DNA from 4 places in the Afipia sp. GW821-FHT14H12 genome. Region 4 is predicted to be linked to each of the others. Evidence: predicted binding sites of a transcription regulator. Region 4 holds the regulator's gene; each other region holds the start of a gene.

Region 1 (7,426 bases), on a different contig from region 4:
GATCTGATCGAAGCAGCTTTGCGCAAATGCGGGATCGTAGCCGCGCTTAATCATGCGGCCGACCATGCGTTTCTCAAATTTCGGCATGGTGCCGACGTTGCGGAACGTCGCCATCGCACGCCGCAAACCATTGGCTTCCTCGGGCGTGAATTCCGCCGCCGCCATGGCGATGCGCATGGCCTGCTCTTGAAATAGCGGAACGCCGAGCGTCTTGCACAGCACGTCCTTCAGTTCATTCTTGTTGCCGCTCTTCGGATAAGGATATTCGATCTCTTCCGGCTTCATCTGCCGCCGCTTCAGATACGGATGCACCATATTGCCTTGGATCGGGCCGGGCCGGACGATCGCGACCTCGATAACAAGATCGTAGAAGGTTCGCGGCTTCAGGCGCGGCAGCATATTCATCTGCGCGCGGCTCTCGACCTGAAACACGCCGAGTGACTCGCCACGGCACAGCATTTCGAACACCGGGCCGCTATCATCCTTTTCCGCATTGATGTCCGAAAGCTGATAGCGCTTCCCTTTATGATCCGCGACCAGATCGAAGCACTTGCGGATGCAGGTCAACATGCCGAGCGCCAGCACATCGACCTTCATCATCTTCAACGTATCGATGTCGTCCTTATCCCACTCGATGAAGGTGCGGTCTTCCATCGCGGCATTACCGATCGGCACGTAGGTATTGAGACTATCCTGCGTCAGGACATAGCCGCCGACATGCTGGGACAGGTGGCGTGGAAATTCGATCAGCTCGGTGGCAAGCTCGACGGCGCGACGGATCATTCCGTTCTGCGGATCGAAGCCTGCCTGCCTGATCTGCATGTCGCTGACGCCCATGCCCCAGCTTCCCCACACCGTATCGGCCAACGCAGCGGTGACGTCTTCCGTCAGCCCGAGCGCCTTGCCGACATCCCGAATGGCGCTGCGCGGCCGGTAATGAATGACAGTCGCGACAATCGCCGCGCGATGGCGGCCATAACGCCGGTAGACATACTGCATCACCTCTTCGCGGCGGGAATGCTCGAAATCGACATCGATGTCGGGCGGCTCCAACCGCTTCTCGGAGATGAACCGCTCGAACAGCACATCGGTTTCGGCGGGATTCACCGAGGTGATGCCGAGCATGTAGCAGACGGCGGAATTCGCCGCCGACCCGCGCCCCTGGCACAGAATGTTCTGCGAGCGGGCATACTGAACGATGTCATGCACCGTCAGGAAGTAATGCGCATAACCGAGTTTCTCGATCAGGCGCAGTTCCTTCTCAATGGTTGCTTGCAATTTTTCGTCGATGCCGCTGGGAAAATAAGACTGGATTCCTGCGTTAACGAGATCCGTGAGATGTTCTTGTGCCGTCTTGCCAAGCGGCACGGGCTCATCGGGATATTGATATTTCAATTCGTCGAGAGCGAAAGTGATGCGATCCGCGAACCGCATGGTCTCCGCGACCGCCTCCGGCAGATCGCGGAAAAGCCGCACCATCTCGTAGCCGGGCTTCATATGTCGCTCGGCATTAGCCTGCAGCTTTTTGCCGATGGCGTGGATCGTGGTCTTTTCGAGGATGCAGGTCAGCACGTCCTGCAGCGGACGGCGCGCCGGGTGATGATACAGCACATCGTTGGTCGCGAGCAGCGGCACGCGTCCCGTCGCTGCGATCAGGTACAGACGGGAGAGGCGCCGCCTATCGTCGCCACGATACAGCAAGCTTGCAGCCAGCCAGACTCCATCGGCGCGGCTTTGCTTCAGCCGGCCGAGCACCTTCAACGCAACCGCCGTTTCAAACCGATGCGGCAACGTCAGAACCAGCAATTGCCCCTCGGAAAAATCCAGAAGATCATCGAGCGTGAGAAGGCACTCGCCCTTCTCCGCTTGCAGCTTCCCGTGCGACAGCAACTGGCAGAGGCGACCATAGGCGGCGCGGTCGCGCGGATAGACCAGAATGTCCGGCGTTCCGTCGGTGAAGACGAGGCGCGCACCGATCAGGAGTCTGGGCTTGTATTTGACCTCATGGTTTGCAAGCTCGCTATAGGCACGCACAACGCCAGCCAAGGTATTGCGGTCGGCGATGCCGATCACCGGCAGCCGGTGTTCGCTGGCCTGATGCACATATTCCTGTGGCTGAGACCCTCCGCGCAGAAACGAAAAATTGGTGGTGATGCCGATTTCCGCATAATCGGTGACCTTCATGCGAACACCCCATGGACGTACCATTTAGGGTCGATACGCTCGCCTTTGTCATCGACAGACTCGCTTCCGTAGAGACCATCGCGATAGATCCAGAAACGCAGGCCTTCCGTGTCCTCGACACGAAAATAATCGCGTGTGAGGACAGATGTCTCGTTCTTCCACCACTCCATCGCAATGCGTTCTGGCCCTTCCGCCCGCACGACCGCATGGGTCGCACGCCGCCATGTAAAACGAGGTGGCGGACCATCCGGAACGGACGCCGCTGTGACCTTGATTTCCTCGGGCCTTTCGAACATCCGCAATGGCCGCAACGGCGGTTCGCTCTCGCAGCGTCGCGGCCATTGCGCGGATAAGGCCTTCGGCAGATAAACCTGCGCCGGCATAGCCCGGGCAGCGCGTTCGGGAATGTGCGTATCCTGCGGCAGGTAGATCATGATCCGCTGTCCGCCGAGACGGGCCGCAAGGCGATCGATCAATGCCGCCATCTCGTCATTGTCCTGCGTCCGCGCATCGAGATCGCGCTGCTCCTGCACCACAGCCTCGACACGACTTGCGGACAGACGGATGAGATCGAATCCGAAACCTGGATCGAGCGGGTCGGCCAGCACATCAAACCGTTCCCAAAACAGGCGATCGATCAGGCCAGCACGCGTGACCGGCTGCCCTGCATCGACTGCGATGGTCCGCACCACGCCATCGACACGAAAGAAACTGGCCTCCAGCCGTCTGGCGCCCTTGCCTTGTTGCTCCATCGCAACCACGAGTTTTTGCGCCAAGCCCGATACGGTCGCGGAAATCGTATCTTCGGTCGCAACCGGCTCGGCAAAATGCCTCTCCACCATAAAATCAGGCGGAGGCCGGCGCGGACTGATCGGCGCATCGGATTGCCCGAGCACTTCCCGCAACACATCCGTGAACGCCTTGCCGAACCGCGCGGCGATCTCGCGGGGCTCACGAGAGGCAACGTCGCCAATAGTCTTCAGCCCGGCACGGCGCAATCCGCGTGTGATGGCATCCTCCGCGCCGAGCGCGAACACAGGCAAGTTCTCAACAGCTGCAGACTCTTGCCCTTCCGGCACGATCCGGCCGCGCACTGCGCGCGTCAGCGCCCGCGCGCAAGCCGACGTTCCGGCAATCGCCGCATTGACGACGAACCCTTGCCGCGTCAGTGAATCGCACACCAGCGCCAGCATCTTGGCTTCGCCGCCGAACAGATGCGCGCAACCGCTGATGTCGAGAAACAGCCCATAAGGCGGATCGAGCGCGACAAGCGGCGTGAAGCGATCGCACCAGTCCGCGATATGAGCGAGAGCCTGCGCATCCGCTCCTGCATCGGCATCGAACACCTCGATGTCGGGACAGATCGCCCGTGCATTGGCAGCCGGCATGCCGATCTCAAGCCCGATGGCCGCCGCCGCATCATTCATGGCGACGATCTGCAGCGCGTTATGCTGCCTGTCCGCAATGATCCAAGGTCTGCGGAAAAACGCGTCATCCAGTCCGTCGCAAGCGCGCGATCGATCCTCCTGCGCGAGCCGGCGTTTGATGCGGTCGGTCGGCAGGCGCGGCAACCAAAGGCTGAGAATACGTCGCCGGTTCACGGAAGATACGCTCGTCACAATTCCACTCCATGATCCATCGGCCTAGCTGCCCATGACGATTGCGGACAAGTTCTGCATCGAGCATCGGCTCGCCCCAGGCGTTCCATTCCGGTCCAGGAAGCGAGCGCGCGGCCCGCACCACCCATCGCGTCTCAGCCGTGCTGCTAACAGGCTGGCTCGATGTACAAAGCAGCACGCAGGATACGCCGGACGATTGGGCCGCCAGTGTCAGCCGCCGGCTGGCGGTGAGATCGAATGTTTTCGTTTCGCCCCACAGTTCACACACCACCGCACCGAGTGCGTCGCAGGCCAGCGCATCGGCGGTGACCTTCAGCGCGGTTTCCGCATTTAGCACCCGCACCAGCACCAAACGGCACGGATCAAGACCCAGTTCGGCAAACCCGTTCATCGACAAGGCACCGGCTTCGGCTTCCGCGAAATCCTGCTGCACCCAAAAAATCGGCCGATGGCTCGCCAGACACTGAACCAGACCTGCGGCAAAACCGGTCGCAGAAGCCGACTGCCGGGTCTCGGTCGCGAACACCTCATGCAGCGCGCCGCGCAGCAGGCCGCCCTGCAGCGTCGCATCCGCACTGGCATGGCCGAGTGCCACGCGCTCGACCTGCTGCGGCATGGTCTGCGCTTCAAGATGGCGGATCGCGTCCCGCAAGGACGCAAGCGTACGCGCGCCGGTCATGCGCCGCTCCCAGAGATCGAGGCAGCCCTTCGTTTTCCTCTAACGACGGACCAGCCGTTATGTTCACGTTATGTTCTAATATAATCCTGCCTAGCCCCAGCGAGTCAACCAGAGTCTCGGAGCCATATTTTCATCAACAGAACCAATGAGGTTCTGACTTTTGACGCGGAAACTTGCCGCGGCTCTCTTGATTGAACTTCAGAAGGCCGGAGAGAGAACCCATGCGCCACGCTGCCCGCGACCTCGACCCCGACCTTTTCGGAACAGAGAGCCTTGCGGATTTGCGCGAGGAAGCCGCCCATTGTCGGGCCTGCCCTCTTTACAAGGACGCCACGCAAACCGTGTTCGGCGAAGGCGCGGCTCATGCGCCCATCATGCTGGTCGGCGAGCAGCCGGGCGACAAGGAAGACCTGGCTGGCAAGCCGTTTGTCGGCCCCGCGGGTCAGGTTCTGGCTCGTGGTTTGGACGAAGCCAAAATTCCGCGCAACAAGGTCTACATCACCAATGCAGTGAAGCATTTCAAATTCGTCCTACGCGGAAAAGTCCGTCTGCATCAAAAACCGAACACATCCGAAATCAGAGCCTGCCGGCAATAGTACGAGCGCGAGCTTCTAGCGGTGAAGCCTGCTCTGGTGGTCGCGATGGGAGCCACAGCCGCGCAATGCGTCTTCGGCAAGGTCACACCGATCGGGAAAAACCGCGGCCACTTGCTGGACTTGACTGAAGATACCAAGGCGCTGGTGACGGTGCATCCGTCCTATCTGTTGCGGCTGCCCGATGCTGACGCCAAGGCTCGCGAATACGCGCATTTTGTCAGCGACCTTAAGCTGGCGTTTGAGTATATCCATCACAAGGAAAAAGCCACCTAAGGCTTATTTGGAATAAAGTGTCGTCAGCTCGATCACTGACACGACAATTCAAGGCGGGAATAAGCATGTCCGAACACGATCACTCCCATTCTCACGACCATGATCGCTGGAAGCACGACGGCGTGCGGGTCATTCCCGGCAATCAGCTCGACCCGAACGTTCCGTCCACTCCCGGAATGGACCGCAAGGCTGCAATTAATTTCGCGCGCGCCGGTGCACAAAAATTATGGGCTGGCACCGTCACCATCAAACCCGATGCCAAGACCGGAGCGCACCACCATGGCCATTTAGAGAGCATCATCTACGTGGTAAAAGGCAAGGCGCGGATGCGTTGGGGCGAACATCTTCAGTTTACGGCCGAAGCCAATTCGGGTGATTTTATTTTTGTGCCGCCTTACGTACCTCATCAAGAGATCAACGCCAGCACCGACGAAGTACTGGAATGCGTTTTGGTCCGAAGCGACGGTGAAGCTGTTGCGATCAATCTCGACATCGAACCCGTCGAGAAGCCAGAGACGGTATTATGGATCGACCCCATCCACCGGGATCCAAACGAATCGCGCTAGTTTCGTAACACGCATCAAACTCCAGCCGAAGCCGACACAGGTTTCAGCATCCGTTCAAGCGTCTCCAGCCTGTCAGCTTCGCCGGGCGGCTTGTCCCAGCGCAGCCGGTTGATGCGCGGGAAACGCATGGCCACGCCGGACTTGTGGCGCGGTGAGCGCGCCAGCCCTTCGAACGCCACTTCCAGCACGAGGCCTTTATCCTGCTCGTGCACCACGTGACGCACGGGGCCGAATTTTTCCGTGGTGTTACGGCGGACGAAACGGTCGATCTGGATCAGCTCCTCATCGGTGAAGCCGAAATAGGCCTTACCTACCGGCACGAGCTGCTCGCCCTCCTCACCTTCCGTCCAGACGCCGAACGTGTAATCCGAATAATAAGACGAACGCTTGCCATGGCCGCGCTGCGCATACATCAGCACGGCATCGATGATGTGCGGGTCGCGCTTCCATTTCCACCATTGGCCTTTGGGGCGGCCCGGCAGATAGAGCGCGTCGCGGCGCTTCAACATCACGCCCTCCACCGCATCTGCATCATCGCCCGCACCCGCGCTCGACGGATCGGCGCGGGCGGCCATCAGCTCGGGCCATGTCGAAAAGGAGACACACGGCGACAGATCGATTCGCGGGTCGTCCAGTCGCGCGATGAACGATTCCAGATGTTCGCGCCGCTCAGCAAATGACAATTCGCGAAGATCGTTTTCGTCGTCCGCCAACAGATCGTAGGCGCGCAGATGGATCGGATAATCCTTCATCAGCTTCGGCGTCACGCTTTTGCGGTTGAGCCTTTGCTGCAGCACGTTGAAACTCTGCACACGGCCCGCGCGCAGCACCAGCAATTCGCCGTCGATCGCGCCCGGCAGGCGCAGCGCAGGCAACAAATCCGGAAAACTCCTGGTGATGTCCTCCCCGCTGCGCGAATAAAGCCGCGTGACGATCTCGCCATCCTCATCGCGGCCACTCACCGCCTGCACCCGGATGCCGTCCCATTTCCATTCGGCGATGAAGTCGGCAGGATCAAGCGCGGCAAAATCGGCATCCTCCACCGCGTGCGCCAGCATCACCGGGCGAAACGGCGCGGGATCGCGATTGACCGGCTTGTCGGCGCGGCCCTCCAGCCAGGCGAACAGATCGAGATATGGCGGGACGAGGCCGGGCCAGATCAGTTCGATCTCATGCGGGTCCTTGTCGCCGAGCGCGGCCGCGGCGGTCTTGGCCAGACGCGCGGAGACGCCGATGCGCAAGCTCCCGGTGACGAGCTTCAAGAGCGCCCAGCGCCCGGTCTCGTCGAGTTGGTCGAGCCACCGGACGAGTTGAGCGGGGATCTCGGTCTTTCCGAGCGTATGAAAGGTCGTGACGACATCACTCAATGTCGGTGGTGGCTGGTTGTGACCGGCGCCGCCGCGTTCCGGCATCGGCCACATCAGCGCGACGGTTTCCGACAGGTCGCCAACATAATCGTAGGACAGATCGAACAGCACCGGATCGGTGCGCGCCGCAATCAGGTCGCGG
Region 2 (7,426 bases), on a different contig from region 4:
CGGGATCGGCGCACATCTGCCGGGTCAGTTCGAGCGTCATCTGCACGCCCGGTGAGTATTTGGCGAAACGCTCATTGACGCCGAGCTTGAAATAGATCGCGCGGTCGAGGTGGCGCAGGACGACCGCCGCCGCCACCGGGGTGTTGCCGGCATACAGCGAGATGACCTGACCATGCCCGCGCGCCGCCATGTCGCGCACGGCGCGGCGGATGAAGGCGAGGTGTCCTTCGTTCTGCAGCAGCGCGGTGCCGCGCTTGCCCTTCCAGCCGCTGGCTTCGAGCTTGAGGAAGACCTCCAGCGCGGGAATGACCTCGTCGGAGGTGGAGGCGATGCGATACGTCACCTCGCCGGACTCGCCGAGCCGGTTGCGCTGACGCCGCAGCTCCTTCAGCTTCTTGGAGCCGAGCGCCTCGTGCAGCAATTCGTCGGCATCGCGCGTCGCGTCGAGCAGCGCGCGCTTGTGCGCTTTCAGAACGATCGGGCGTAGGCCGCTCCAGCCGAGCACGCGGGTGAAGGCCTGCATCACCGCGCCCTCAATCGGCGTATCGCGCAGGATCAGAGCACGGGCACCGTTCTCGCGGGCCTGCTGCATCAATCCGCTGACGGCTTCATCGGCCTTGTCGCGGTCGATCAGGATGGTGCCGAGCGGCGGAAAGGCATCCGCCGTTACAAAAGCGGGCAGCGGCAACTGGTAGGCGCGCAACGCGGAGACCGTAGGCATCAGGCCGATCAGTTCGCCATTGTCAGCATGGCAACTCAGCGCCCTGGCATTGGTGCGACCCGGGGAAAAGGCGTTCACCGCCAATTCCCATTCGGGCAGGTAGCAGGCGTTCGGTTCGGCGGCGCGTTCGGCAAGAGACTGCCACGCGGGAAGGGAAATGCCGGTCAGGGAGATTGCGCGGACGCCATGACGCGGCTGCGCAGCGGCGTTCGCCGAATCCGGCGAGCGGGCCTGGCCTGCAACAGAGGCGGCATGCATGGTGTCGGTCACGTCCGAAGTCCCCAGCCGCCTCGCACGGCAATAGGGTGCGCGGACGGTGGGTGGAACCTAGCGGGGAGATTTCAAGATAGGCTTGGAGCAATGCTCCAAATTCGAGCCCTCGGCTTAGCCGCTTTTTAACCACGAACAGGCGGATGGTGCGGGAAACCGTTATCCTGCAAGGGCTTGATGCAGGTCGAGATCGGCTTGGACCGCCGCTGCCGATTTTGCTATAAGCCGCTCCGGATTGGAGAGTTTGTCCATGAAAAGACAGGATTATTTCGCGGCCTGTCTGGCCGCCGCACTGATCGCTTTGCCGGGCGGGGCCGCAATGGCGCAGGGAATGCCGATGCCGGGCTTCCAACTCGGCGGCGGCAACCAGATGTCGCCAGAGGAAAAGGCGCGGCAGGATAAGCTTGAGAAAGCGGCCCGCGATGCCCAGTCCAAGATTCCGGATCAAAAGGCTAGCAACGATCCCTGGGCGAACGTGCGTTCAGCCGAAACGGCCGCGCCGAAGAGCGGTCATAAAGCCAAGAGCTCAAGCAAGAGCGCCGCGAGGGCTGCGCACTAGCGCTCAGCTTTTTTAATTTTCATTCTGTTCGATGCGGCGTCAGCGTCCGATCGGAGGACGCAAGTCGGAAGCATTCAGCCAGCCTTCGATATGCGCCGACATTTCGAGCAGTTCTGCACGCTCCAGGATTTTGTCGCGGTCGCGCCCTTCGGGAGCGGCGTCCGCTTCCGCGCGTGCCTGCGCGACAAGAGTCTTCCAGTTTAATGGAGCGATGGAGATACGGTCGTTCATGCGAGCGTCTCCGTAAAACGTCTAACGACAGACGGGAGCTCAACGGTCTCTCAGTCACCGCGAATTGCCTGGAGGCTAAGCGGTGATGCCAAGAGTATGAGCGTCGTGCTTTCAAAACGCGAGTCCTAAAAACATCAGTCACGCAAAACATCTGGAATCCGTTCTCACGATTTCGGGATAATGGCTGGCATCCCAGCGTAAAGCGTGCGGCTGCGACAACAGCGCACAGATTCGGCGGAACCTTCAGCTTGATTCAACATTGATGTGTTTGCACATGATTATTTTTACGCGAGGCGTGAAGCCATGCGATACTTTTTCAAAATCGCCGTTGTGGCATTTGCTCTCCTAGCAGCCTTGTCCGTAACGACCGACGCGCGTCCGCGTGGCGGAGGCGGAGGACATGGCGGCGGCGTTCATATGGGCGGCGGCCGCGGTGGCGGCGCGCATTTTGGCGGCGGCCATATCGGTGGTGGACGAGCTTTCCACGGAGGCGGCGCCCGTTTCAGCGGCGGGGCCCGTCATTTCGGCGGAGCGCATGTTGGAGGCGCACGCCATTTTGGCGGTGTGCGCCAATTCCATGGAAACCGTCATGTCGGGGCTTCCCGTTCGTTCGCAAGGCCAAGTGGGCCGCGCAATGCCGGCCGCGCCGTCAACCGCGGGCCCCGGAATGCGGCGCGCACGGCATCGCAGCGCACCGGGATCGCTGCGACGAACCGTGCGGCACGAGTGAATTCGCCCCGGGCGGCTGCGGTGCGTCAGGGATTGCGTTCGCGTTCGGTCAATGGCGCGCTGCGTAATCGCAACGCGCTGCGCAGTCCGGTCGCGCGCACGGCGCTGGTCGCAGCCGCGGCGACGGCCGGCTGGCAGGGGCATCGTCACGGCTGGTGGCGCCATGGCCATGGCGGCTATGGCTGGGTCGGACCGCTGTTCTGGCCGTTCGCTTATTACGACCTCTATGACTACGGTCTGTGGGGCTATGATTACGGTCCGGCCTTCTGGGATTACGGCTATGGCGACATCTATGCCGGGCTGTTCTCACCCTACGGCTACGATTCGCTGAGCGGTTATTTGCCGTCACGTCGAAGCGCACCTTCCGCTGGCTCCGGCAGTCAGGCCGCGCAGACGCCACCGTCCGACGAGGACCAGTTGGCCCAGATGTGCGGAGCCGACAGTGGCGACATCGCCGGTCTGCCGATCGACAAGATCCAGCAGGCAATCTCGCCGGATGACGCGCAGCGCGCGGCGCTCGATGAGCTTGGCAATGCGTCCGTGAAGGCGGCGCAGACCATCCGTGAGGCCTGTCCGACGACGCTTCCGCTCACCGCGCCCGCAAGGCTTGCGGCGATGGAGCGGCGGATCGAGGCGATGAAGTCGGCGATTGGTATCATCCAGCCAGCGATGGAGAAGTTCTACGGCCTGCTCAATGACGACCAGAAGGCGAGGCTTGTTGCGATGTCGCCGCGCGAGAAGCAGGGCGGCAAGGGGACGACTTCGTCCGATGGAAGCTGTGGCATCACCTCGCTCTCGGATGCGGTGGCCTGGCCGACCGATGAGATCAACAAGCGCCTGCAACCCAGTGACGCGCAGAAGGTGAAGCTGACCGCACTGCAGGATGCGACCTTCAAGGCCGCGGATTCGCTGAAAGCGACCTGCCGCCCGTCCACCGCGCTGACCCCGCCCGCTCGGCTTGCGGCGGCGAGCGAGCGCCTCGATGCGCTGCTCGGCGCGGTGAAATCGGTGCATTCAGCGCTGGACGACTTCTACGGCACGCTGAGCGACGAGCAGAAGGCACAGTTCGAAGCCATTGGCCCGGATCGCTCCGGCAGCCAGCAGGCCAGTAACGAGGATGCGGAGGATCAGCCCGCGCAGCGCAGGTCGCGCGGGCGGCGCCACCACCGCCATGGCATCCACGGGGTGGAAAGTGTGCTGAGGCACATCATCACCATCGTCCGTTAAAGGGAATGGTGATAAACTAGAAAGCGTTGCAAAACAGAAATCGTATCCAGTGGAGGCGGCTTATGCATCTTCACTTCAAGGGCGGTTTTGATGCAGTCGATCTGCAGCTTCTGGCCATCGTTGCGGTCATGGTTGCGCTCGGAGGCGCAATCTATCTGTTCGGTGACATCTACGAGATAGGAGCGCAGGCGGAGCGTGTGGCCCGCGCAGTTCCGCCATTTTAGCAAGGTCGGCCAGCCCTTCCGGGTGGCAGCTCATTATATCGCATCACAACATCAGGATGATTTGGGTTCGGGAAAGCTTGCCCCGGGGGCACTTTATTCGCGGAAACTGGTAAAATCGCCCAGTTTCATTTACGGGGCCTTGAGGGTTCGCCGGTACGGTGCCTCCCCATGAAAACCTTGAAACGCTTCTTCCTGGATCAGTCCGGCGCGACCTCGATCGAGTATGCCATCATCGCTGCGGGGCTTTCGATCGTTATCCTCGTGGCGGTCAATGGGATTGGCTCGGCGCTGAACGGCAAGTACGAGATGATCCGCGCCGCCGTACAGTAACGAAGCCGCCGTGCTTGCTTCGGCGGATTGCAGCCGCTAACCTTCTTGAACCATGATGGGGATGGAGTTCCCCCGATAACCGCCGCAAGGCTGATGACTCCTACCAGGCGCTTTCGCGTCGGTAGGAGCGATTCCTCCCAGCGATGCGCCCAGGAAAGGGTGCATGACAATGGCTGGGTCGCCTCGTGAGAGATCTTCTCGTTCAAGACTTCCTCATTCTCTTGCCATCGCACTTTGGATCACAAGCTCGATCTGGGCCGTGACGGTTGCTGCGTATCTGCTCGATGCGGATACGGAGTTGATCGTGCCGTTGATGATGCTCGGCCTGCTGACAGGCATGGCTGAATGGATGATGGGAGGACGAGACAAGTGAACTGGATTTTTATTCTGGCAGTGGCGCTCGGTGGAGCATTGGGTTCGGTGACGCGCTATCTGGTAGGCATCGGCGCGGGCAGGCTGTTTGGCACGGATTTTCCTTGGGGGACGCTCATCATCAACATCACCGGTTCGTTCGTGATTGGGCTCTTTGCGGGCCTGTTCGCGATACGATGGAATCTGCCGCAGGCGGTGCGGATCTTTCTCATCGTTGGCTTTTGCGGCGGCTACACTACGTTCTCGACCTTCTCGCTTGATTCTTTTTATCTGATCGAGCGCGGTGAATTCGCCGCGACCGCCGCCTACATGGTGGCTTCGGCGCTGCTGTCACTCCGCGCTCTGATCGGTGCGATGCATCTGGTGCGGACGATGGCGTGAGCAGAGGATGGAGGATTGGGGTGGTCTTAAGCAGGGTTGGCTCGCAACTCTGCTGACGATCGTCGCAGGACGATGAAGGCCCCCTGCAATGCAAGCATGGCCATGATCGACGCCACAATCACATCCGGCCAGCCCGTTCCGGTGCCGAACACACCGGCGGCGGCTGCAAGAACAGCAAGATTTCCTAGTACGTCATTTCGTGTGCATATCCACGCCGAGCGCATGTTGGCGTCGCCATCGCGATAGGCCCAGAGCAATGCGAACGAGGCTACGTTGGCGAGCAGCGCGGTGAAGCCAACCACGCCCATGGTGTAGGCGTTGGGAAGCGTTCCCTGAACAACATGCCAGATGAGGGTTGCGATCACCCATAGCCCGAATATGGCCATGGTCGCGCCCTTGGCCGTGGCGGCGAGCGCGCGATAGCGGAGAGCCATGCCGACGACGATCAGGCTGATCGCGTAGTTTGCCGTATCGCCGAGAAAGTCGAGGGCGTCTGCTTGGAGCGATGCAGAACCGGCAGCGAGTCCGGCGATGACCTCAACGGCGAACATCGCCCCGTTGATTGCCAGAACAGCCCACAGGGCTTTGCGGTATCCCGGATTTCCTTGGTGAGGATCGGGAGCACAGCAATGATCTGAACTACAACATCCGCTCATGAGATAAGTATAAGGATCATCATTCGAAATTGAACTCGGCTGCGGTTGTTGCGCCATCAGGTTTTGTAAAATTTGGGCCGCTCGCTGCAAGAACATATTGCGAACAAGGAACAAATAGGGTACATTCACCCCATCGGACGTTTTCAGCGATTCCGGTCCGCCGCTTCAGGGAAGCCCGTTTGTCCGGCCGGCGAATCCCGTACATAAGGAGTGACCCCTATGGCCCCAGCCGCCCTGCGTATCGTTGAAGGAACGTCGATGGACAAGACCAAGGCCCTCACGGCCGCCCTGTCGCAGATCGAGCGCCAGTTCGGTAAAGGCTCGGTGATGCGGCTCGGCAAGGCCGACCGCTCCATGGACATCGAGGTGATCTCCTCGGGCTCGCTCGGGCTCGACATCGCGCTCGGCGTCGGCGGGCTACCGAAGGGCCGGGTGGTCGAGATTTACGGTCCTGAATCCTCCGGCAAGACCACGCTGGCGCTGCATACGGTGGCCGAGGCTCAGAAGAAGGGCGGCACCTGTGCCTTCATCGACGCCGAACATGCACTGGACCCGGTCTATGCCCGCAAGCTCGGCGTCAATGTCGATGAACTGCTGATTTCCCAGCCCGACCATGGCGAACAGGCGCTTGAGATCGCCGATACGCTGGTGCGCTCCGGCGCGGTGGACGTGCTGATCGTCGATTCGGTCGCAGCTCTTGTGCCGCGCGCCGAACTCGAGGGTGAGATGGGCGACGCGCTGCCGGGTTTGCAGGCGCGCTTGATGAGCCAGGCGCTGCGCAAGCTGACGGCTTCGATCAACAAGTCCCACACCATGGTGATCTTCATCAACCAAATCCGCATGAAGATCGGGGTGATGTACGGCTCGCCGGAAACCACGACGGGCGGCAATGCCCTGAAATTCTATGCCTCCGTCCGCCTCGACATTCGCCGCATCGGCGCGATCAAGGAGCGCGACGAGGTGATCGGCAACTCCACCCGCGTCAAGGTGGTGAAGAACAAGCTCGCACCGCCGTTCAAGCAGGTCGAATTCGACATCATGTATGGCGAGGGTGTCTCCAAGATGGGCGAGATCCTTGATCTCGGCGTCAAGGCCGGCATCGTCGAGAAGTCCGGCGCCTGGTTTTCCTATGACAGCCAGCGCCTCGGTCAGGGCCGCGAGAATTCCAAGGCATTTCTGCGCGACAACCCGGACATGACCGCCAAGATCGAAGCCGCGATCCGGCAGAATTCCGGCCTGATCGCCGAGCAGATTCTAGCCGGCAAGCCGGAGAGCGATGACGACGAGGAAGCGGAGGACTGATCGTCCTTCTCGTGCGGGATCGCGCTTGGCACGCTTCGCATGAACAGACAAATTCCGGGGCTTGGGAACTGCTCAGGTCCGGGCGATGCGGGCAAGCCGGGAATCCTTGCCCGGACACCATCGTCCTTCGGAAGGCAAAGCGGGCGCTGCGGATGTTGAGTTGCCGACATCCTCAGGGCCCGTTTTGTTTTGGAAACCGGTTACTCCGCCGCCTGCGCGTAATTGCTGATCGGCGGGCAGGAGCAGACAAGGTTACGATCGCCATAGACGTTATCGACGCGGCCGACCGGCGACCAGTATTTGTCCTGCTGCGGGCTGCCGTCGGGGAAGCAGCCTTGCGCGCGTGAGTAAGGCCGCTGCCAGTTGTCGTCGGCGATGTCGTGAACGGTGTGCGGCGCGTAGCGCAGCGGCGAGGCATCGATCG
Region 3 (7,426 bases), on a different contig from region 4:
GCGCACTGGCCGATGACGGCCTCGACAGCTTCTATCGTGGCCGCCTTGCCGCGAGCATCGCCAAGGAACTGAAAGCACTCGGCAGCCCGGTGTCGGCAGAGGATCTCGCAAAGTATCGTGCGACCGTCCGCAAGCCGCTCGAACTCCAACACAGCCTCGGCCAGATCTACAACATGACGCCGCCGACGCAGGGCCTCGTCTCGCTCATCATCCTCGGCCTGCTCGACCGCCTCGACATCAACCGGTTCGGGCCGGAAAGCGCGGAATACATCCATTGCGTGGTGGAGGCGACCAAGCAGGCCTTCATGATCCGCGATAGCCACATCACCGACCTCGACTTCATGGACGCCGATCCGCAGTCGTTCCTCGCGCCGGATCATCTCGACAAGCTGACCACCGCGATCCGGATGGACAAGGCGCTGCCGTGGGGTCAGGGTAAGGGCCCCGCCGACACCGTATGGATGGGCGTGATCGATGGCGAAGGCCGCGCGGTCTCCTTCATCCAGAGCATCTATCACGAATACGGCAGCGGCATCGTGCTGTCGGAGACCGGCCTCAACTGGCAGAACCGCGGCTGCTCGTTCTCGCTCGATCCGCAGCACATCAACGCGCTCGCCCCGAACAAGAAGCCGTTCCACACGCTCAACCCCGCGCTCGCGCGTCTGAACGATGGCCGCGTCATGGTCTACGGCACGATGGGCGGCGACGGCCAGCCGCAGACCCAGGCTGCCGTGTTCACACGCTACGCCGTCTACAATCAGACCATGCAGGCCGCGATCACCGCGCCGCGCTGGCTGCTCGGTCGCACATGGGGCGACGACACCGACAGCCTGAAGCTGGAGGGCCGCTTTCCGGAAGAAACCCGCCGCAAGCTCGAAGCGCTCGGCCACGAGGTCGAGATGGTCGAGGACTTCGACGAGATCGTCGGCCATGCCGGCGGCATCGCGCGTTTCGCCAATGGCGTGCTCGAAGGCGGCAGCGATCCGCGCAGCAACGGCGGCGTCGCAGGCTTCTGACAAGGCTCATTCGCAGGGCGCAGCGCGCGGCTGTGCCCTGCGAACGCGCGGCGAAGCAATCCGGGTGTCTCCTACCCCATCCGGATTGCTTCGCCCGCAACGACAATTTGCTATTTCGTGTCCCGCGGACGCACCACGCCCCAGCCAATCCGCAAGGGCTCCAGCCGCCCCTCGATCAGACGATCGAACGTTCGCGGCACTTCAGCGACAAGACCGGGAAACGTTTTCGCGATCGCCTCCGGCGGCGCGCCGACCGTGTCGTGTGCGCGCCAGACGACAAGACCGCCGCCGGTGTTGATGGTGGCTGCGTCAACCCACGGCGTCTTGCCGTAAAGGCCCGAGAACAACACCTGCGGCCGCGAGGTCGCGCCGAGTCCGATCAGCGATGCGATCTCCGGATCTCCGGCGACAGCGGAGAGCGGGCGATTGGTCCGCAGCTTGTAATTGTCGGCGAAGAATTTCCCCATTGCGCGCGCGGGCAGCGAGGTCTGCGTCTCTGTTGCGTCGGTCCATGGCTGCACGAACACCGCCACCAGAACCACAATCACGGGCACGGCCATGGCCAACAGCCAGATCGTGCGCAGCACCTGCTGGCGGCGCAGATAAATCAGGTCGCCTCCCAGGATGACGGCGAGAAGGCCGATCAGCATCAGGGCCACGCCATCGCCCCCCGCGACATGATCGAGGCCGAACACCGGCGACGCGAGTACGAACAGCAGGGGCGGCAGAGCGCCGAAGAACACGATGAACTGACGCGCCAATGGCTCGACCGGCGGACGGAAAATCGCGGGCGCATTCTCGCCTTTCGGCTCGAAGATGCGCGCGTTCGCGACGATCAGCGCGACAACACCGAGCGCCGATAGCAGCAGCGCGCCGAACAGTTCACCCGACTGGCGCGCATAGACTTCGATCGACGTGAATTTGGGATGCGGCAAGGGAGCGCCACTGCGCGCCCGCCAGATCATGTAGGGCAGCGCGATGACGGCAATCACCAGTGCGCCGAACAATGGATCGATCGAGCGCAACGCCGCGCGGCCGCGCGCCGTGGCGAGCGCAAAGACCACGAGCAGAGCCAACAGCACCGGAGCCATCGCGGTGGTGAGGAACAACAACCCGATCTCGATCGACAGTGCAAACCACGCGCCGCGTTGCCGCTCTCCGATCACCCGCCAAGCATGCAGGAGCGTCAGTGCCCAGAGCGGCCGCGCCAAAACATCGGGGCCGAATTCCAGCCCCGGAAAACTGAAGGCCGCAATAGCCAGCGTCAGCAGCGCCGCAAGCACGCCCTGCTGCGCGCCGACCAGCGCACGTGCGAGCGCGAACACCGCCCCCATCATCACCACGAAGCAAATCTGCGCCAGCAGATACACGCCGAAAGCGTAACCGCCGACGGCACGGAATGCGATGTCCGCGAGCCAGAATGACAACGGCGGGCCGAGCGTGGTGCCGACCTGATATTCGCGGCCGAACGCCAGCACGGTGGGCACATCGGCGGGGGGACTGAGATAGAGAGCCGTTGGCACGATCAGCCACAACAGCGCGAGCGCGAGCACGGCGCTCCAGAAAATCCATCGCGGCTTGGCGCGGACGAGTTCGACGATCAGGGAGGTAAAGCGCATCGCGCGGACGAACCGGGGCGGGAGGGCAAAAAGACCGTTCAGCGCTTGATAAAGGCCGGCGTCCGATCAGGCAACCTGAACGGCCGCCTCCTCCGCCACGATCACGACTTCCGTCGCTTCAAGCTGGGACAGGTCGGGCGGAACGGCCGCGCCATTGAGCCTGGCATGCGCCGCCGCCACGGGCGCGAAATACCGCCGGTGGTGCGGCGTCGGACCATGCAGCTCCAGCGCGGCCAGATGCTGGGGCACGCCGTAGCCCATGTGCGAATCGAAGCCGTATTCGGGATGCACCCGAGCCAACCGGCACATCAGGCGGTCGCGCGTCACCTTCGCCACGATCGAGGCCGCACCGATCGACAGCAGCAGTCCATCGCCGCCGATTACCGGCTCACAGCCGCACGGTACATCGATCCTGTCGCGGCCATCGACGAACACATGACGCGGCGCTTGCGGCAGCCCCTGCACCGCGCGCGCCAGCGCCCACAGCGAGGCGCGCAGGATATTGTCGCGGTCGATCCGCCATGGCGGCGCGGCGGCGACCGATACCATCGCGGTCGCGCAGATTTCCTCGAACAGCGCCTCGCGCGCTTCCACGGTGAGGCGCTTGGAATCGTCGATGCCCTTCGGGATGCGGTCGGGATCGAGGATCACGGCGGCGGCGACCACCGGCCCCGCGAGCGGCCCCCGCCCGACCTCGTCGCAACCCGCCACCGGCCAGATGCCCTGCTTCAGGAGCGCGCGCTCGCGGCGGAAGCTCGGACGCGTTGCGGCCGTGACCTTCGCAGGCTTCGCGGCGGCTTTCTCATTTGCTGGGGGGTTGGTCCGACTCATGGCCGGACACTGAAACGAACGGGCGACTCCGGCAAGCCGGAACCTTCCGGATGTGCCCGTTATTCAACGCCAGGCTGCCCGTTCAAAACAGATCGAGTTGCTCTCCGCCTTTCGGCGGCTGCACGAAATGCGAGGTGGAGAGTTTCACCCGCTTGCGGTTGAGCCCCAGCCGTTCGCAGGCGATCTCGAAGCGGCGGCCGATCATCCATGCCATCGGCCCGGTGCCCTTCATCCGCGTGCCCCATTGCGAATCATAATCCTTGCCGCCGCGCATGTCGCGGATCAGCGTGAAGACGTGACGGTAACGGTCCGGGTAATTCGCAATCAGCCACTCGCGGAACAGGTCGCGCACCTCGAGCGGCAGGCGCAGCAGCGTGTAGTTCGCCTCCTTCACGCCGGCATGGGCGGCGGCATCGAGAATGCGCTCCATTTCGGAATCGTTGAGCGCGGGAATAAGCGGCGCGGTCATCACCACGGTCGGAATGCCCGCGGCGGAGAGTTGCCGCAACGCTTCCAGTCGCTTCGGCGGCGTCGAGGCCCGCGGCTCCATGGTGCGCGCGAGTTTCGGATCGAGCGAGGTCACCGAGATCGCCACCTTGGCGAGATTGCGCTCCGCCATCCGCGAAAGAATGTCGATATCGCGCGTCACCAGCGCCGATTTGGTGACGATGCCGACCGGATGACCGGTTCTTTCCAGCACCTCAAGAATACCGCGCATGATTTTGTGTTCACGCTCGATCGGCTGGTAGGGATCGGTGTTGGTGCCGATCGCCATGGTGCGCGGCTCGTAGCCCGAGGCCGTCAGCTCCTTTTCCAGAAGCGCGGGGGCATCCGGCTTCATGAACAGTTTGCTTTCGAAATCGAGGCCCGGCGACAGGCCGAGATAGGCATGGGTCGGCCGCGCGAAGCAGTACACGCAGCCGTGCTCGCAGCCGCGATAGGGATTGATCGAACGGTCGAAGCCGATGTCAGGCGAGTCGTTGCGCGAGATCACCTTGCGGGCGGTGTCGATCCCGACGCTGGTCTTGAACGGCGGCAGTTCGTCGAGGCTCTGCCAGCCGTCGTCGAATGCGGCGCGCGCCTCGGTTTCATATCGTCCGCTGGCGTTGGTCTGCGCGCCCCGGCCGCGGCGGCGCGCGGCGTCGATGGCAACGCCGATCTCGGCGAAGTCGGAGACAGCCCCTGCCGGGACGGGTGACGGGGAAGGAATCTGCGCAGCTTGCGAGGTTCTGGTCATGCCCCGAAGATAAGCTGCCTTCAGAACAAAACAAGAACATTTTTATGGCATCCCCAGCGGACCTCGCGCACCCACCCAGCGTTGTCGGCCCAGCGGGACATTGATTAAGGAGGATTCGATGAAGACATATTTCTTGGCGGCGGCGGCAATCGGCCTGGCGGCAGCGGGCCTCACCTCGGCAGGCGTCACGCCCGCGAAGGCCGGCACGGTCTGCCTGACCGATCAGGACAGCCCCAGCACCTATCGTTCGTGCGAGTTTTACAGCTTCCGCGCCTGCCGGGCGTCGTCTCGCGGTGTCGGCGGCTCGTGCGTGCGCAACCCGCGCGGCGATGACGGCGAGTATGGCTACATCGAAGGCCCATCGGTGGAGTTCGGTTCGGCCTATAATCGCTACGATGGTCCGATCTATCATCGCGGCTATTACGGACCCGGCTATCGCTGGTGAATTTTCAGCCGGCTGATCTTTTTGAAGGGGCGGAGCGATATATCGTTCCGCCCCTTTTTCGTGTGCTGCCACCCCTCACGCCTGCATATCGATCGTGGCGTTTATCTCCGCGAAATCGGTAGCCCCACCTATTGACGCAAGAGAAGCCAGGCATCCGCACGGGTTGTGTAACCCGTTTTGGGTATTCTCCCAGCGGAGCTTTCACAGAGCGGCCGCGTTACAGGCGGGGTATTTTTCACGAGGAGGATTCGATGAAGACGTATCTTCTGACAGCAGCAGCCCTCGGCTTGGCGGCAGCGAGCGTCACCACATTGGGCAGTACGCCTGCCAAGGCTGGCACGGTTTGTGTGACAGACAGCGACAGCCCGGTGGCCTCATGCGACTTCTATTCCTACGCCGCCTGCCAGGCGTACGCGCTCGGGGCTGGCGGCTCCTGTATGAACAACCCGTACGGCGATGATGGCCGCTACGGCTATATCGCAGGCCCGGCGTCCGAGCTCGGCATGGCCTATAATCGCTACAACGGTCCGATCTATCGCCGCGGCTACACACCCGGCCGCTGGTAGGCCTTGAGATATTAGAAGCAGACGAAGCAGAATATCTGCTTCGCCTGTCTCATATGATCTATCCCGCGATGAGCCCTGCATGGGACGGGGTTCTTTAGCTGTACACAAAATGCTAAATGCATCGCCGTTCCTTTTGACGGTGGAGCCGCGCCCCGATGATCAGCATCGTGATCCCGACACAGGGCAATGAGTCCGAGACGGTCGCCACGCTCTCGGCGCTGGTGCCGGGCTCGGCCGCGGGCATGGTGCGCGACGTCGTGCTGGTCGACCGCGGAGGCGCTGGCGACATCGCGCGCGTCGCCGATGTCGCGGGCTGCCGCTTTCTCACGTTCGATGGCTCGCGCGCCGATGCAATCGCGGCGGGCGTCAAACTCACACGCGGCTCCTGGCTGATGTTCCTGCATGCGGGCGCGGTGCTCGAATCCGGCTGGATCGACGAGACCGCGCAGTTCATCGAAAACGTCGGCGTCAGCGGTCGCCGCCGTGCCGGTGTTTTCCGCTACGCACGCTCGCCCTATGCCGAAGGCGGTGTCACGCATGCCATGCGGCAGATCGCCCGCGCAGTCACAGGCCCTTCCGCCAATCAGGGATTGTTGATCGCGCGTGACCATTACGACCAGCTCGGCGGTTACGCGCCGGGCGCACGCAGCGCGGAATCGAAACTGCTGTCGAAGATCGGCCGCTCGGGCCGCGCGATCTTGCGCACGCGGATTTTCGTGCCCGCTTGAGTTACTTCGCCTGCGCCTTGCCGCGCTTCAGATGCTCGTCGAGACGCGGCATGATCTCCACAAAGTTGCATGGCCGCGTGCGGTAATCGAGCTGATGCGCGAGGATGCCATCCCAGCCGTCGCGGCAGGCGCCCGGTGATCCTGGCAACGCGAAGATGAATGTCGTGCCCGCAACACCGGCGGTCGCACGGCTCTGGATCGTGGACGTTCCGATCTTGGCATGACTGAGCATATGAAAGGCGATGGAGAATCCATCCATCCGCTTGTCGAACAGTGGTTCGACCGCCTCCGGCGTCACGTCGCGCCCGGTGAAGCCGGTGCCGCCCGTCGTCACCACCACATCGACGCCATCGTCCGCGATCCAGCGTTTCAACTGCGCCTGAATCTTTTCAACGTCGTCGGTAACGATCTCGCGCGCGGCGAGATGATGCCCCGCAGCCTGGATCCGGTCCGCCAGCGTCGTGCCTGACTTGTCGTCGGCAAGCGAACGCGAATCCGAAATCGTCAGCACCGCGATGTTGAGCGGAATGAATGGCTTCGACTGATCAAGGCTCGTCATCTCAAAGCGAGCCCGCGCCGAAAGTATTGCACGCCGCCACGCTGCCTTGCTGGTAGCCGGTCATGAACCAGCGCTTGCGCTGTTCGGCCGAGCCATGCGTGAACGAATCCGGCACCACGCGGCCCTGCATCTTCCGTTGCAGCGTATCGTCGCCGATCGCCGACGCCGTGCGCAGCGCGCCGTCGATGTCGCCCGGCTCGATGAAGCCCGGCCGCTTCTTCTCCTCGCGATTGACCCAGACGCCGGAAAGGCAATCCGCCTGCAACTCGACCTTGACCTGGATCGCATTGGCCTCCGCCTTGCTGCCCGCCTGCTGTTGCAGCGCGTGCGCCTTGTCGAGGATGCCGAGCAGGTTCTGGATGTGATGGCCCGCCTCATGCGCGATGATGTAGGCAGCGGTGAACTTGCAGGCGCTCCCCTGACAG
Region 4 (7,426 bases):
TTTCAGTCCGGGCATCGCCTGCAAGAGTTGCGCGCGCGTGGTGTCGTTGAGTTTGGCCTGCAACGCGGGGCCTTGCGGGATGAAGTGCAGGACATCCTCGAAACTTTTCACCAGTTCGGCATCGTCGGTGGAGCGAATATAATGGCCGTTCAGGTTTTCGAGTTTGGCGAAATCGAAGCGCGCGGCCGAGCGGCCGATCGAACCGAGATCGAATGCCTCAATCATTTCCTGTGTGGAAAATATTTCCTGATCGCCATGACTCCAGCCGAGCCGCACCAGATAATTCCGTAGCGCCGCCGGGAGGTATCCCATGGCGCGATAGGCTTCGACGCCAAGCGCGCCATGGCGCTTGGAGAGCTTTGAGCCGTCCGGTCCGTGGATCAGCGGAATGTGCGCCATGACCGGCACATCCCATCCTAGCGCATCGTAGATATGCTTCTGGCGCGCAGCGTTGATCAGGTGGTCGTCGCCGCGGATGACGTGGGTGACGCCCATGTCGTGGTCATCCACGACGACGGCGAGCATGTAGGTGGGGGTACCGTCGGAACGAAGCAGCACCAGATCATCCAGGTTCTCGTTCTGCCAGACCACGCGGCCCTGGACCTGATCCTCGATCACGGTTTCCCCGCTCTGGGGCGCCTTGAGACGGATCACCGGCTTGGCCCCGGCAGGAGCCTCCGCCGGGTCGCGATCGCGCCAGCGGCCATCGTAGCGCACGGCCCGGCCTTCGGCCCGCGCTGCCTCGCGCATCTGGGTCAGTTCCTCCGGAGTCGCGTAGCAGCGATAGGCCTTGCCCTCAGCAAGAAGCAGCTCGGCGACCTCGCGGTGCCGCCCCGCGCGGCTGAACTGGTAGATCGTCTCGTCGTCCCAATCGATACCCAGCCACTTTAGCCCGTCGAGGATCGCATCGATCGCCGCCTGCGTGGAACGCTCGCGGTCGGTGTCTTCGATCCGCAGCAGCATCTTGCCACCATTTTTGCGGGCATAGAGCCAGTTGAACAGAGCGGTGCGTCCGCCGCCGATATGGAGAAAGCCGGTCGGAGAGGGCGCAAAGCGGGTGACAACGGGTTTGGTCATTTCAGGTGGTTCAATCGCTCTCGGGAGGGGGTATTGGGCGGGCCTTTATCATACTGCCGGGACACTGTCCCGGCATCCCGGCGGCAAATGCCGCCGGAAGGTCAAAAGTTCGTTTTTTACAGGCTGCCAAGGCAGGCCCTATCCCTTGGATGTGCTCTTGGCGCGGCGGCGCGGATTTGGCACATAGGGCGCAACTTGAAGGGATAAAAATGACTGACGAATCGACGCCGGATGCGGGCCGCGACTTCATCCGCGAGATTGTGGCGGCAGACCTGGCCTCGGGGAAGCACAAGGGCGTGGTGACGCGCTTTCCGCCGGAACCCAACGGGTACCTGCATCTCGGCCATGCCAAGTCGATCTGCCTGAATTTCGGTATCGCCGAGGAATTCGGCGGGCGCTGCCACCTGCGTTTCGACGATACCAACCCGGCGAAGGAGGAGCAGGAGTTCATCGACGCCATCCAGCGCGACGTCCGCTGGCTCGGTTTCGACTGGGGTGAACACCTGCATTTTGCTTCGGACTATTTCGAGCAGCTTTACGCCTGGGCGCAGGACCTGATCCGCGCCGGCAAGGCCTATGTCGACGACCAGTCGCCGGACGAGATCCGGCTGACGCGCGGCACCCTGACCGAGGCCGGGCAGAACAGCCCGTTCCGCAATCGTTCAGTTGCGGAGAATCTCGACCTGTTCGCACGGATGCGCGCTGGTGAATTTCCAAACGGCACGCGCGTGCTGCGCGCCAAGATCGACATGGGTTCCGGCAACATCAACCTGCGCGACCCTGTGCTCTATCGGATTCTGCACGCGCACCATCCGCGCACCGGAACGGCGTGGAACATCTATCCGAGTTACGATTTCGCGCACGGCCAGTCCGATTCCATCGAACACATCACGCATTCGATCTGCACGTTGGAATTCGAGGATCACCGGCCGCTTTACGACTGGTTCCTTGACAATTTGCCGGTGCCCTCGCACCCGCATCAGTACGAGTTCGCGCGCCTCAACATGACCTACACGCTCTTGTCCAAGCGCGTGCTGACCGAACTGGTGCGCGAGGGCCATGTTTCCGGCTGGGACGATCCGCGCATGCCGACGCTTGCCGGGCTGCAGCGGCGTGGCGTGCCTCCGCAGGCGCTGCGCGATTTCGTCAAGCGCATCGGCGTCGCCAAGGCCAATTCGACCGTCGATATCGGCATGTTTGATTTCGCGATCCGCGAGACGCTGAACAAAACTGCGTTGCGCCGCATGGCGGTGTTGCGCCCGCTGAAAGTGGTGATCGAGAATTACCCCGAAGGTCAGGTCGAGGAACTCGAGGCGGTCAATCATCCCGAGGATGAGACACAGGGCACGCGCAAGATTCCGTTCGGGCGTGAGCTTTACATCGAGCAAGACGATTTCATGGAGGAGCCGCTGAAGAAGTTCTTCCGTCTCGCGCCGGGGCGCGAGGTGCGGCTGCGCTATGCCTATTTCATCACCTGCCGCGAGGTTATCAAGAACACGGCGGGCGAGGTGATCGAGTTGCGCTGCACGTATGATCCGGCAACGCGCGGCGGCAACGCGCCTGACGGCCGCAAGGTGAAGGCGACGATCCACTGGGTCAGCGCCGCTGCGGCGGTGCCGGCGGAAGTTCGTGTCTACGACAATCTGTTCGCGACCCCGCAGCCGGAGGCGGGCAATTTCGCCGCGCAGCTCAATCCGAATTCGCTGGAAACGCTGACGGGCTGCAAGGTCGAGCCTGCATTCAAGAGCGAGGCGGCGGATGGTGCGGTGCAGTTCGAGCGGCAGGGCTATTTCGTCCGCGACCGCGACTCGACGCCCGACCGGCTGGTGTTTAACCGCACCGTCGGCCTGCGCGACAGCTACGCCAAGGTTACGGGCTAACCGGCTGTCGGATTCTGCATCCGTTCCCGTGTCGGGGTCTGATCGCCTCCGCTAGCATGGCGGTGGGATAGCCGACACACGGGCGGCGGAATGGCGGACAGGGGCCGGGAGCAGGAAAGGCCGCGCGCGGGCAGGGCCATCGCATGGCCGACGCGCGAGACAGCGATCGCGTCTACTTTCCCTGGGCGCTGGTGGCGCTCGCTCACGGAATCGAATCTCAACTGGATACGCGCCGAGACTGGTCCCGGCCGGTTGCTGCCATGGATTCCGGTCGCTTTCGGCGCAGGCATCGCACTCTATTTCACGGCTGCGCGCGAGCCGATGGCGGCGGTTGTCGCGCCGGTCGCGGGACTGGCGTGTCTGCTTGCGCTGGCCGTGCGGCGAAGGCCGATGTTTCCCTATATCGCGTTGTTTGCGGCGCTGCTTGCCGGCTTTGCCACCGCGACGCTGAAGACTGCATACGTCTCGCACGCGGTGCTGCTGACCCCGGTGGGTTCGGCGACGCTGGAAGGCTTTGTCGAGACGCATGAAGAACGCGAGCGCGCCGACCGCTTCATGCTGCGGGTTGAGAAAATGGAAGCGCGCGGCGCGCCGCGCTTGCAGCGGGTCAGGTTATCGGTGCGCAAGGGCACGGCGCCTGCGGTCGGCAGCTATGTGACGCTGAAGGCGAGGTTGTTGCCGCCGCTGCGGCCGCTTCGCCCCGGTGGCTACGATTTTGCGCGAGACATGTATTTTCAGGGCATCGGCGCATCCGGTTTCGCGCTCGGAACGATCAGGACACAGGACACGCCGAAGCAAGGCGACTGGCGGTTGCGTTATGCGGCGTTGATGCAGGGTTTGCGTGACGCCGTGGACGCACGCATTCGCACGGTCTTGAGCGGCGACCAGCGCGCAATTGCAACCGCACTTCTCACCGGCCGGCGCGATGCGATCTCGACGACGAACAACGATGCACTGTTTGTCTCTGGGCTCGGCCATGTGCTGTCGATCTCCGGTTATCACATGGCGGTGGTCGCGGGCGTAGTGTTCTTCGCGATCCGCGCGCTGCTGGCGCTGAGCCCGATGTTGAGCACGCGCTATGCGATCAAGAAATGGGCCGCACTGGCGGCGTTGATCGCGGCGCTGTTCTATCTGCTGCTATCGGGTGCGGAGGTCGCGACACAGCGCTCCTTCTATATGACGGCGCTGGTGCTGGTCGCGGTGATGGCGGACCGTCGCGCGATCACGTTTCGCACGCTGGCGCTGGCCGCCATGCTGGTGTTGCTGATCGCCCCGGAGGCGCTGGTGCATCCCAGTTTTCAAATGTCGTTTGCTGCAACGCTTGGGCTTGTCGTGCTGGCGCAGATCGGGATGCCGCAATGGTTTGCCGCGAGCGACGATAGCAACCTCGGGCGCTTCGCTGCCTGGGGTGGACGCGAGCTTGTGGTGCTGGCGCTCGCGTCGTTTGTCGCGGGCCTTGCTACCACGCCTTATGCCGCGTTTCATTTCCACCGGATCGCGCCTTACGGCGTCATCGCCAATCTGGTCGCGATGCCAGTGGTGTCGGGGCTGGTGATGCCAGCCGGCTTGCTCGGGATCGTGGCCATTCCGTTCGGTTTCGACAGCCTGTTCTGGCACCTGATGGGTGTCGGCATCGACTGGATGATCTTCGTGTCGCAATGGGTAGCGGCGTTGCCGGGTGCGTTCGGCCGCGTTCATACCTTTAGCATCGGGCCGCTGATCGTCATGAGCGGCGGCATCGTCGTGCTCGGTCTGTTGCGCTCGCCGCTGCGCTGGGCAGGAGTGGGGTTGATCGGTTGCGGCGTGGTATGGGCGGCTGTTGTGACGGAGCCCGACATCCTGATCGCGAGCGATGCATCGAGCGTCGCGGTGCGCGGCAAGGATAGCCGTTTGCGCATCATGCACACTGCGAAGAATGTCTTTGTTTGGCGCGAGTGGCTGGCGGCCGATGCCGATCCGCGCGCCGTCACCGACCCGAGCATTGCGCAAGGCGTCTCGTGCGACGAGGAGGGCTGCGTGGTCGAGGGGAAAGAGGGCGATCTGATCGCGCTGACGAGACAGCCAGAGGCACTGGTCGATGATTGCGCGCAGGCCAAAATCCTCATCACGCCATATCAGACGCCCGCCGATTGCGCCGCCCGCGTTTTCTATCGCGACGATCTGCGTGGGCTGGGCGGCGTTGCATTAAAAAGAACGGCGCAGGGCTACAGCATCACTATGAGTGAGCCTGAGGGTGTGGACCGGCCATGGGCTCCCGCGATGGCATCCGCCCGCGTGCGGACTAATGCCGCAGCAAGGCATGGAGCGACCTCGAAATCCGTCGATGCGACGCCGCCGGAGACCGAGCAGGAGGCCGCCGACTGAGCGGTGGCGGTCCTAGTATTTCCGGTAAAGCCCGATCAGCTTGCCCTGGATGCGGACACGGTTGGGCGGCAGGATGCGGACCTCATAGGCGGCGTTGGCAGGCTCCAGAGCAATGGAGGCCCCGCGGCGGCGGAAACGCTTCAGAGTCGCTTCCTCCTCGTCGATCAGCGCCACGACGATGTCGCCGGTATCGGCATTCTCGTTGCGCTGGATCAGCGCCATGTCGCCGTCGAGGATGCCGGCTTCCACCATCGAATCGCCGCGCACTTCGAGCGCGTAATGCTCGCCGGAGCCGAGCATATCGGGCGGCACGCTGATGGTGTGGCTGCGGGTCTGCAGCGCCTCGATCGGAGTACCAGCGGCGATGCGCCCCATCACCGGGACCGCGACGGGCTGCTCGCCACTTTCATCGAAACCGCCAGGAACAGTGCTGCGCACCTTGCCGAGATTGCCTTCGATCACGCTGGGGGTGAAACCGCGCCGGGCGCCGCTGCTGGCGACGGGCTCGGGCAGCTTGATGACCTCGATGGCGCGGGCGCGGTTGGCGAGCCTGCGGATGAAGCCGCGCTCTTCCAACGCCGTGATAAGCCGGTGGATGCCGGACTTCGACCGCAAGTCGAGGGCATCCTTCATCTCATCGAAGGAAGGCGGAACGCCGCTTTCCTTCAGCCGCTCGTTGATGAAGCGCAGCAGTTCATATTGTTTGCGTGTCAGCATCCGGCGCAGCCCTCAATCTCATCGTCCAGCGGATAGTCATGTTCAAGCGGGTCATCACCCGTTTCCTCGGCCGCCTGTTTGTTCACGACAGGTGCCAGACTCACTCGAAACAAATCATGAACATACACTATATGTTCCATACATGTTCTGCAATAGTTAAATTCTTATGAATCCGAAGGCGCTGTTTTTAGGAAATCATGCCGGAATGGACCGGAAGTCGTATTTGGCCCCCGGGTGTAGCGGCGCACGCCTTTGAGCGACGCCCAAGGCGCTGCTCATCTGATCGCGCAATGCTGCCCATGCGATGGCTTCGATATCTTCTAATTCCAGAAGGGAATGTTCGGTTGAGGGCCTCGTGGCAACCGCCTACGTCTTCGCGTGATGCGATGAGCAGTAGGAGAGATGTCGATGGCAGATCACGACGGGCCTGAACCGATGCAGGCCGAGATCGATCACCACCTGATGGCGACGTTTTGCCGGACGCTCGACAGTTCCGCGGTGCCTCCGATGACGGTGATGCGGATGATGGCTTCCGCGCTCGGCGCGATCTATCGGCAGTCTTCCGCCACGCATCATGCACAGGAATGCCCTTGCGGCTGGCAGCCATTGCCATCTGATGTCGACATATTGCTGGCGGAAATTGAAGCCGCTGCCCGCCGCCCGCCCGTTCCTGACCTTTCGAACATGCAGATCGTCGGCAGAGCATAAATGACTCGCTCCGCCTTTCGAAAATGGTTCTGGGTCCATAAATGGGCCAGTCTGATTTGCACGGCATTTCTGCTAGTGATCTGTATCACCGGTCTGCCGCTGATATTCGGCGAGGAGATCGAGCATCTGCTCGATACTGATCCACCTTATGCGTCGCTGCCCGCGGATACGCCCAGCGCCAATCTGGATGGGATCGTCGCCAAGAGCCGGCAGATGTATCCTGACGAGATCGTCGTCTCGACGTTCATGGACGACGACGAGCCCAAGGTCATCGTTACGATGGCGCCGTCATGGGAAGCATTTAAGGCCAACCGTAAGGTGGCGCACTGGATCAAATACGACGCGCGCACGGCGCAGGTGATCCGGCAGTCGAAGCCGCTGACCGAGGAAAGCCCGACCTTCCTCGGGCTGATGCTTACGCTGCACAGGGATATGTTCGCGGGCCTTCCCGGCGAATTGTTCCTGGGCACGATGGGTTTTCTGTTCGTCGTCGCGATTGTCTCGGGGATCGCGGTCTATGGTCCGTTCATGCGCAAGCTCGATTTCGCCACCGTGCGCGCGGATCGCTCGCCGCGCCTGAAATGGCTCGATCTGCATAACATGATCGGCGTCGTGACGCTGGCCTGGGCGCTCGTGGTCGGCGCGACCGGAGTCATCAACGAACTGTCGAAGCCGATGTT

The links. The regulator LexA, encoded in region 4, represses DNA repair genes until DNA is damaged. The targets are predictions, from matches to a motif close to TGTTCNNNNTGTGTTCNG.
Region 1: the regulator LexA is predicted to act here: its motif matches at 4,543-4,560, upstream of AC1RNA_RS15355 (ImuA family protein).
Region 2: the regulator LexA is predicted to act here: its motif matches at 5,789-5,806, upstream of recA (recombinase RecA).
Region 3: the regulator LexA is predicted to act here: its motif matches at 4,725-4,742, upstream of AC1RNA_RS16390 (PA0069 family radical SAM protein).

Annotation. Positions count from the first base shown of each region.
Region 1 covers NZ_JBXAOZ010000003.1:175,046-182,471, reverse strand. The annotation lists gene AC1RNA_RS15365 (error-prone DNA polymerase) at 1-2,184, opposite strand, end outside; gene AC1RNA_RS15360 (Y-family DNA polymerase) at 2,181-3,785, opposite strand; gene AC1RNA_RS15355 (ImuA family protein) at 3,676-4,482, opposite strand; partial or broken gene AC1RNA_RS15350 (UdgX family uracil-DNA binding protein) at 4,749-5,351, shown strand; gene AC1RNA_RS15345 (cupin domain-containing protein) at 5,417-5,917, shown strand; gene AC1RNA_RS15340 (cisplatin damage response ATP-dependent DNA ligase) at 5,932-7,426, opposite strand, start outside.
Region 2 covers NZ_JBXAOZ010000001.1:1,949,626-1,957,051, forward strand. The annotation lists gene AC1RNA_RS09745 (GNAT family N-acetyltransferase) at 1-991, opposite strand, end outside; gene AC1RNA_RS09750 (hypothetical protein) at 1,242-1,550, shown strand; gene AC1RNA_RS09755 (hypothetical protein) at 1,590-1,781, opposite strand; gene AC1RNA_RS09760 (hypothetical protein) at 2,127-2,372, opposite strand; gene AC1RNA_RS09765 (Spy/CpxP family protein refolding chaperone) at 2,508-3,737, shown strand; gene AC1RNA_RS09770 (hypothetical protein) at 3,800-3,961, shown strand; gene AC1RNA_RS09775 (Flp family type IVb pilin) at 4,130-4,291, shown strand; fluoride riboswitch at 4,340-4,401, shown strand; gene crcB (fluoride efflux transporter CrcB) at 4,661-5,044, shown strand; gene AC1RNA_RS09785 (cation efflux transmembrane domain-containing protein) at 5,071-5,700, opposite strand; gene recA (recombinase RecA) at 5,920-7,002, shown strand; gene gcvP (aminomethyl-transferring glycine dehydrogenase) at 7,203-7,426, opposite strand, start outside.
Region 3 covers NZ_JBXAOZ010000004.1:154,661-162,086, reverse strand. The annotation lists gene AC1RNA_RS16405 (gamma-glutamyltransferase family protein) at 1-1,016, shown strand, start outside; gene AC1RNA_RS16400 (glycosyltransferase family 39 protein) at 1,127-2,635, opposite strand; gene rnhB (ribonuclease HII) at 2,702-3,466, opposite strand; gene AC1RNA_RS16390 (PA0069 family radical SAM protein) at 3,549-4,703, opposite strand; gene AC1RNA_RS16385 (DUF3551 domain-containing protein) at 4,822-5,148, shown strand; gene AC1RNA_RS16380 (DUF3551 domain-containing protein) at 5,400-5,714, shown strand; gene AC1RNA_RS16375 (glycosyltransferase family protein) at 5,870-6,442, shown strand; gene moaB (molybdenum cofactor biosynthesis protein B) at 6,444-7,001, opposite strand; gene ypfJ (KPN_02809 family neutral zinc metallopeptidase) at 7,003-7,426, opposite strand, start outside.
Region 4 covers NZ_JBXAOZ010000005.1:67,175-74,600, forward strand. The annotation lists gene gltX (glutamate--tRNA ligase) at 1-1,077, opposite strand, end outside; gene AC1RNA_RS16815 (glutamine--tRNA ligase/YqeY domain fusion protein) at 1,287-2,957, shown strand; gene AC1RNA_RS16820 (ComEC/Rec2 family competence protein) at 3,048-5,321, shown strand; gene lexA (transcriptional repressor LexA) at 5,334-6,038, opposite strand; gene AC1RNA_RS16830 (hypothetical protein) at 6,447-6,746, shown strand; gene AC1RNA_RS16835 (PepSY-associated TM helix domain-containing protein) at 6,747-7,426, shown strand, end outside.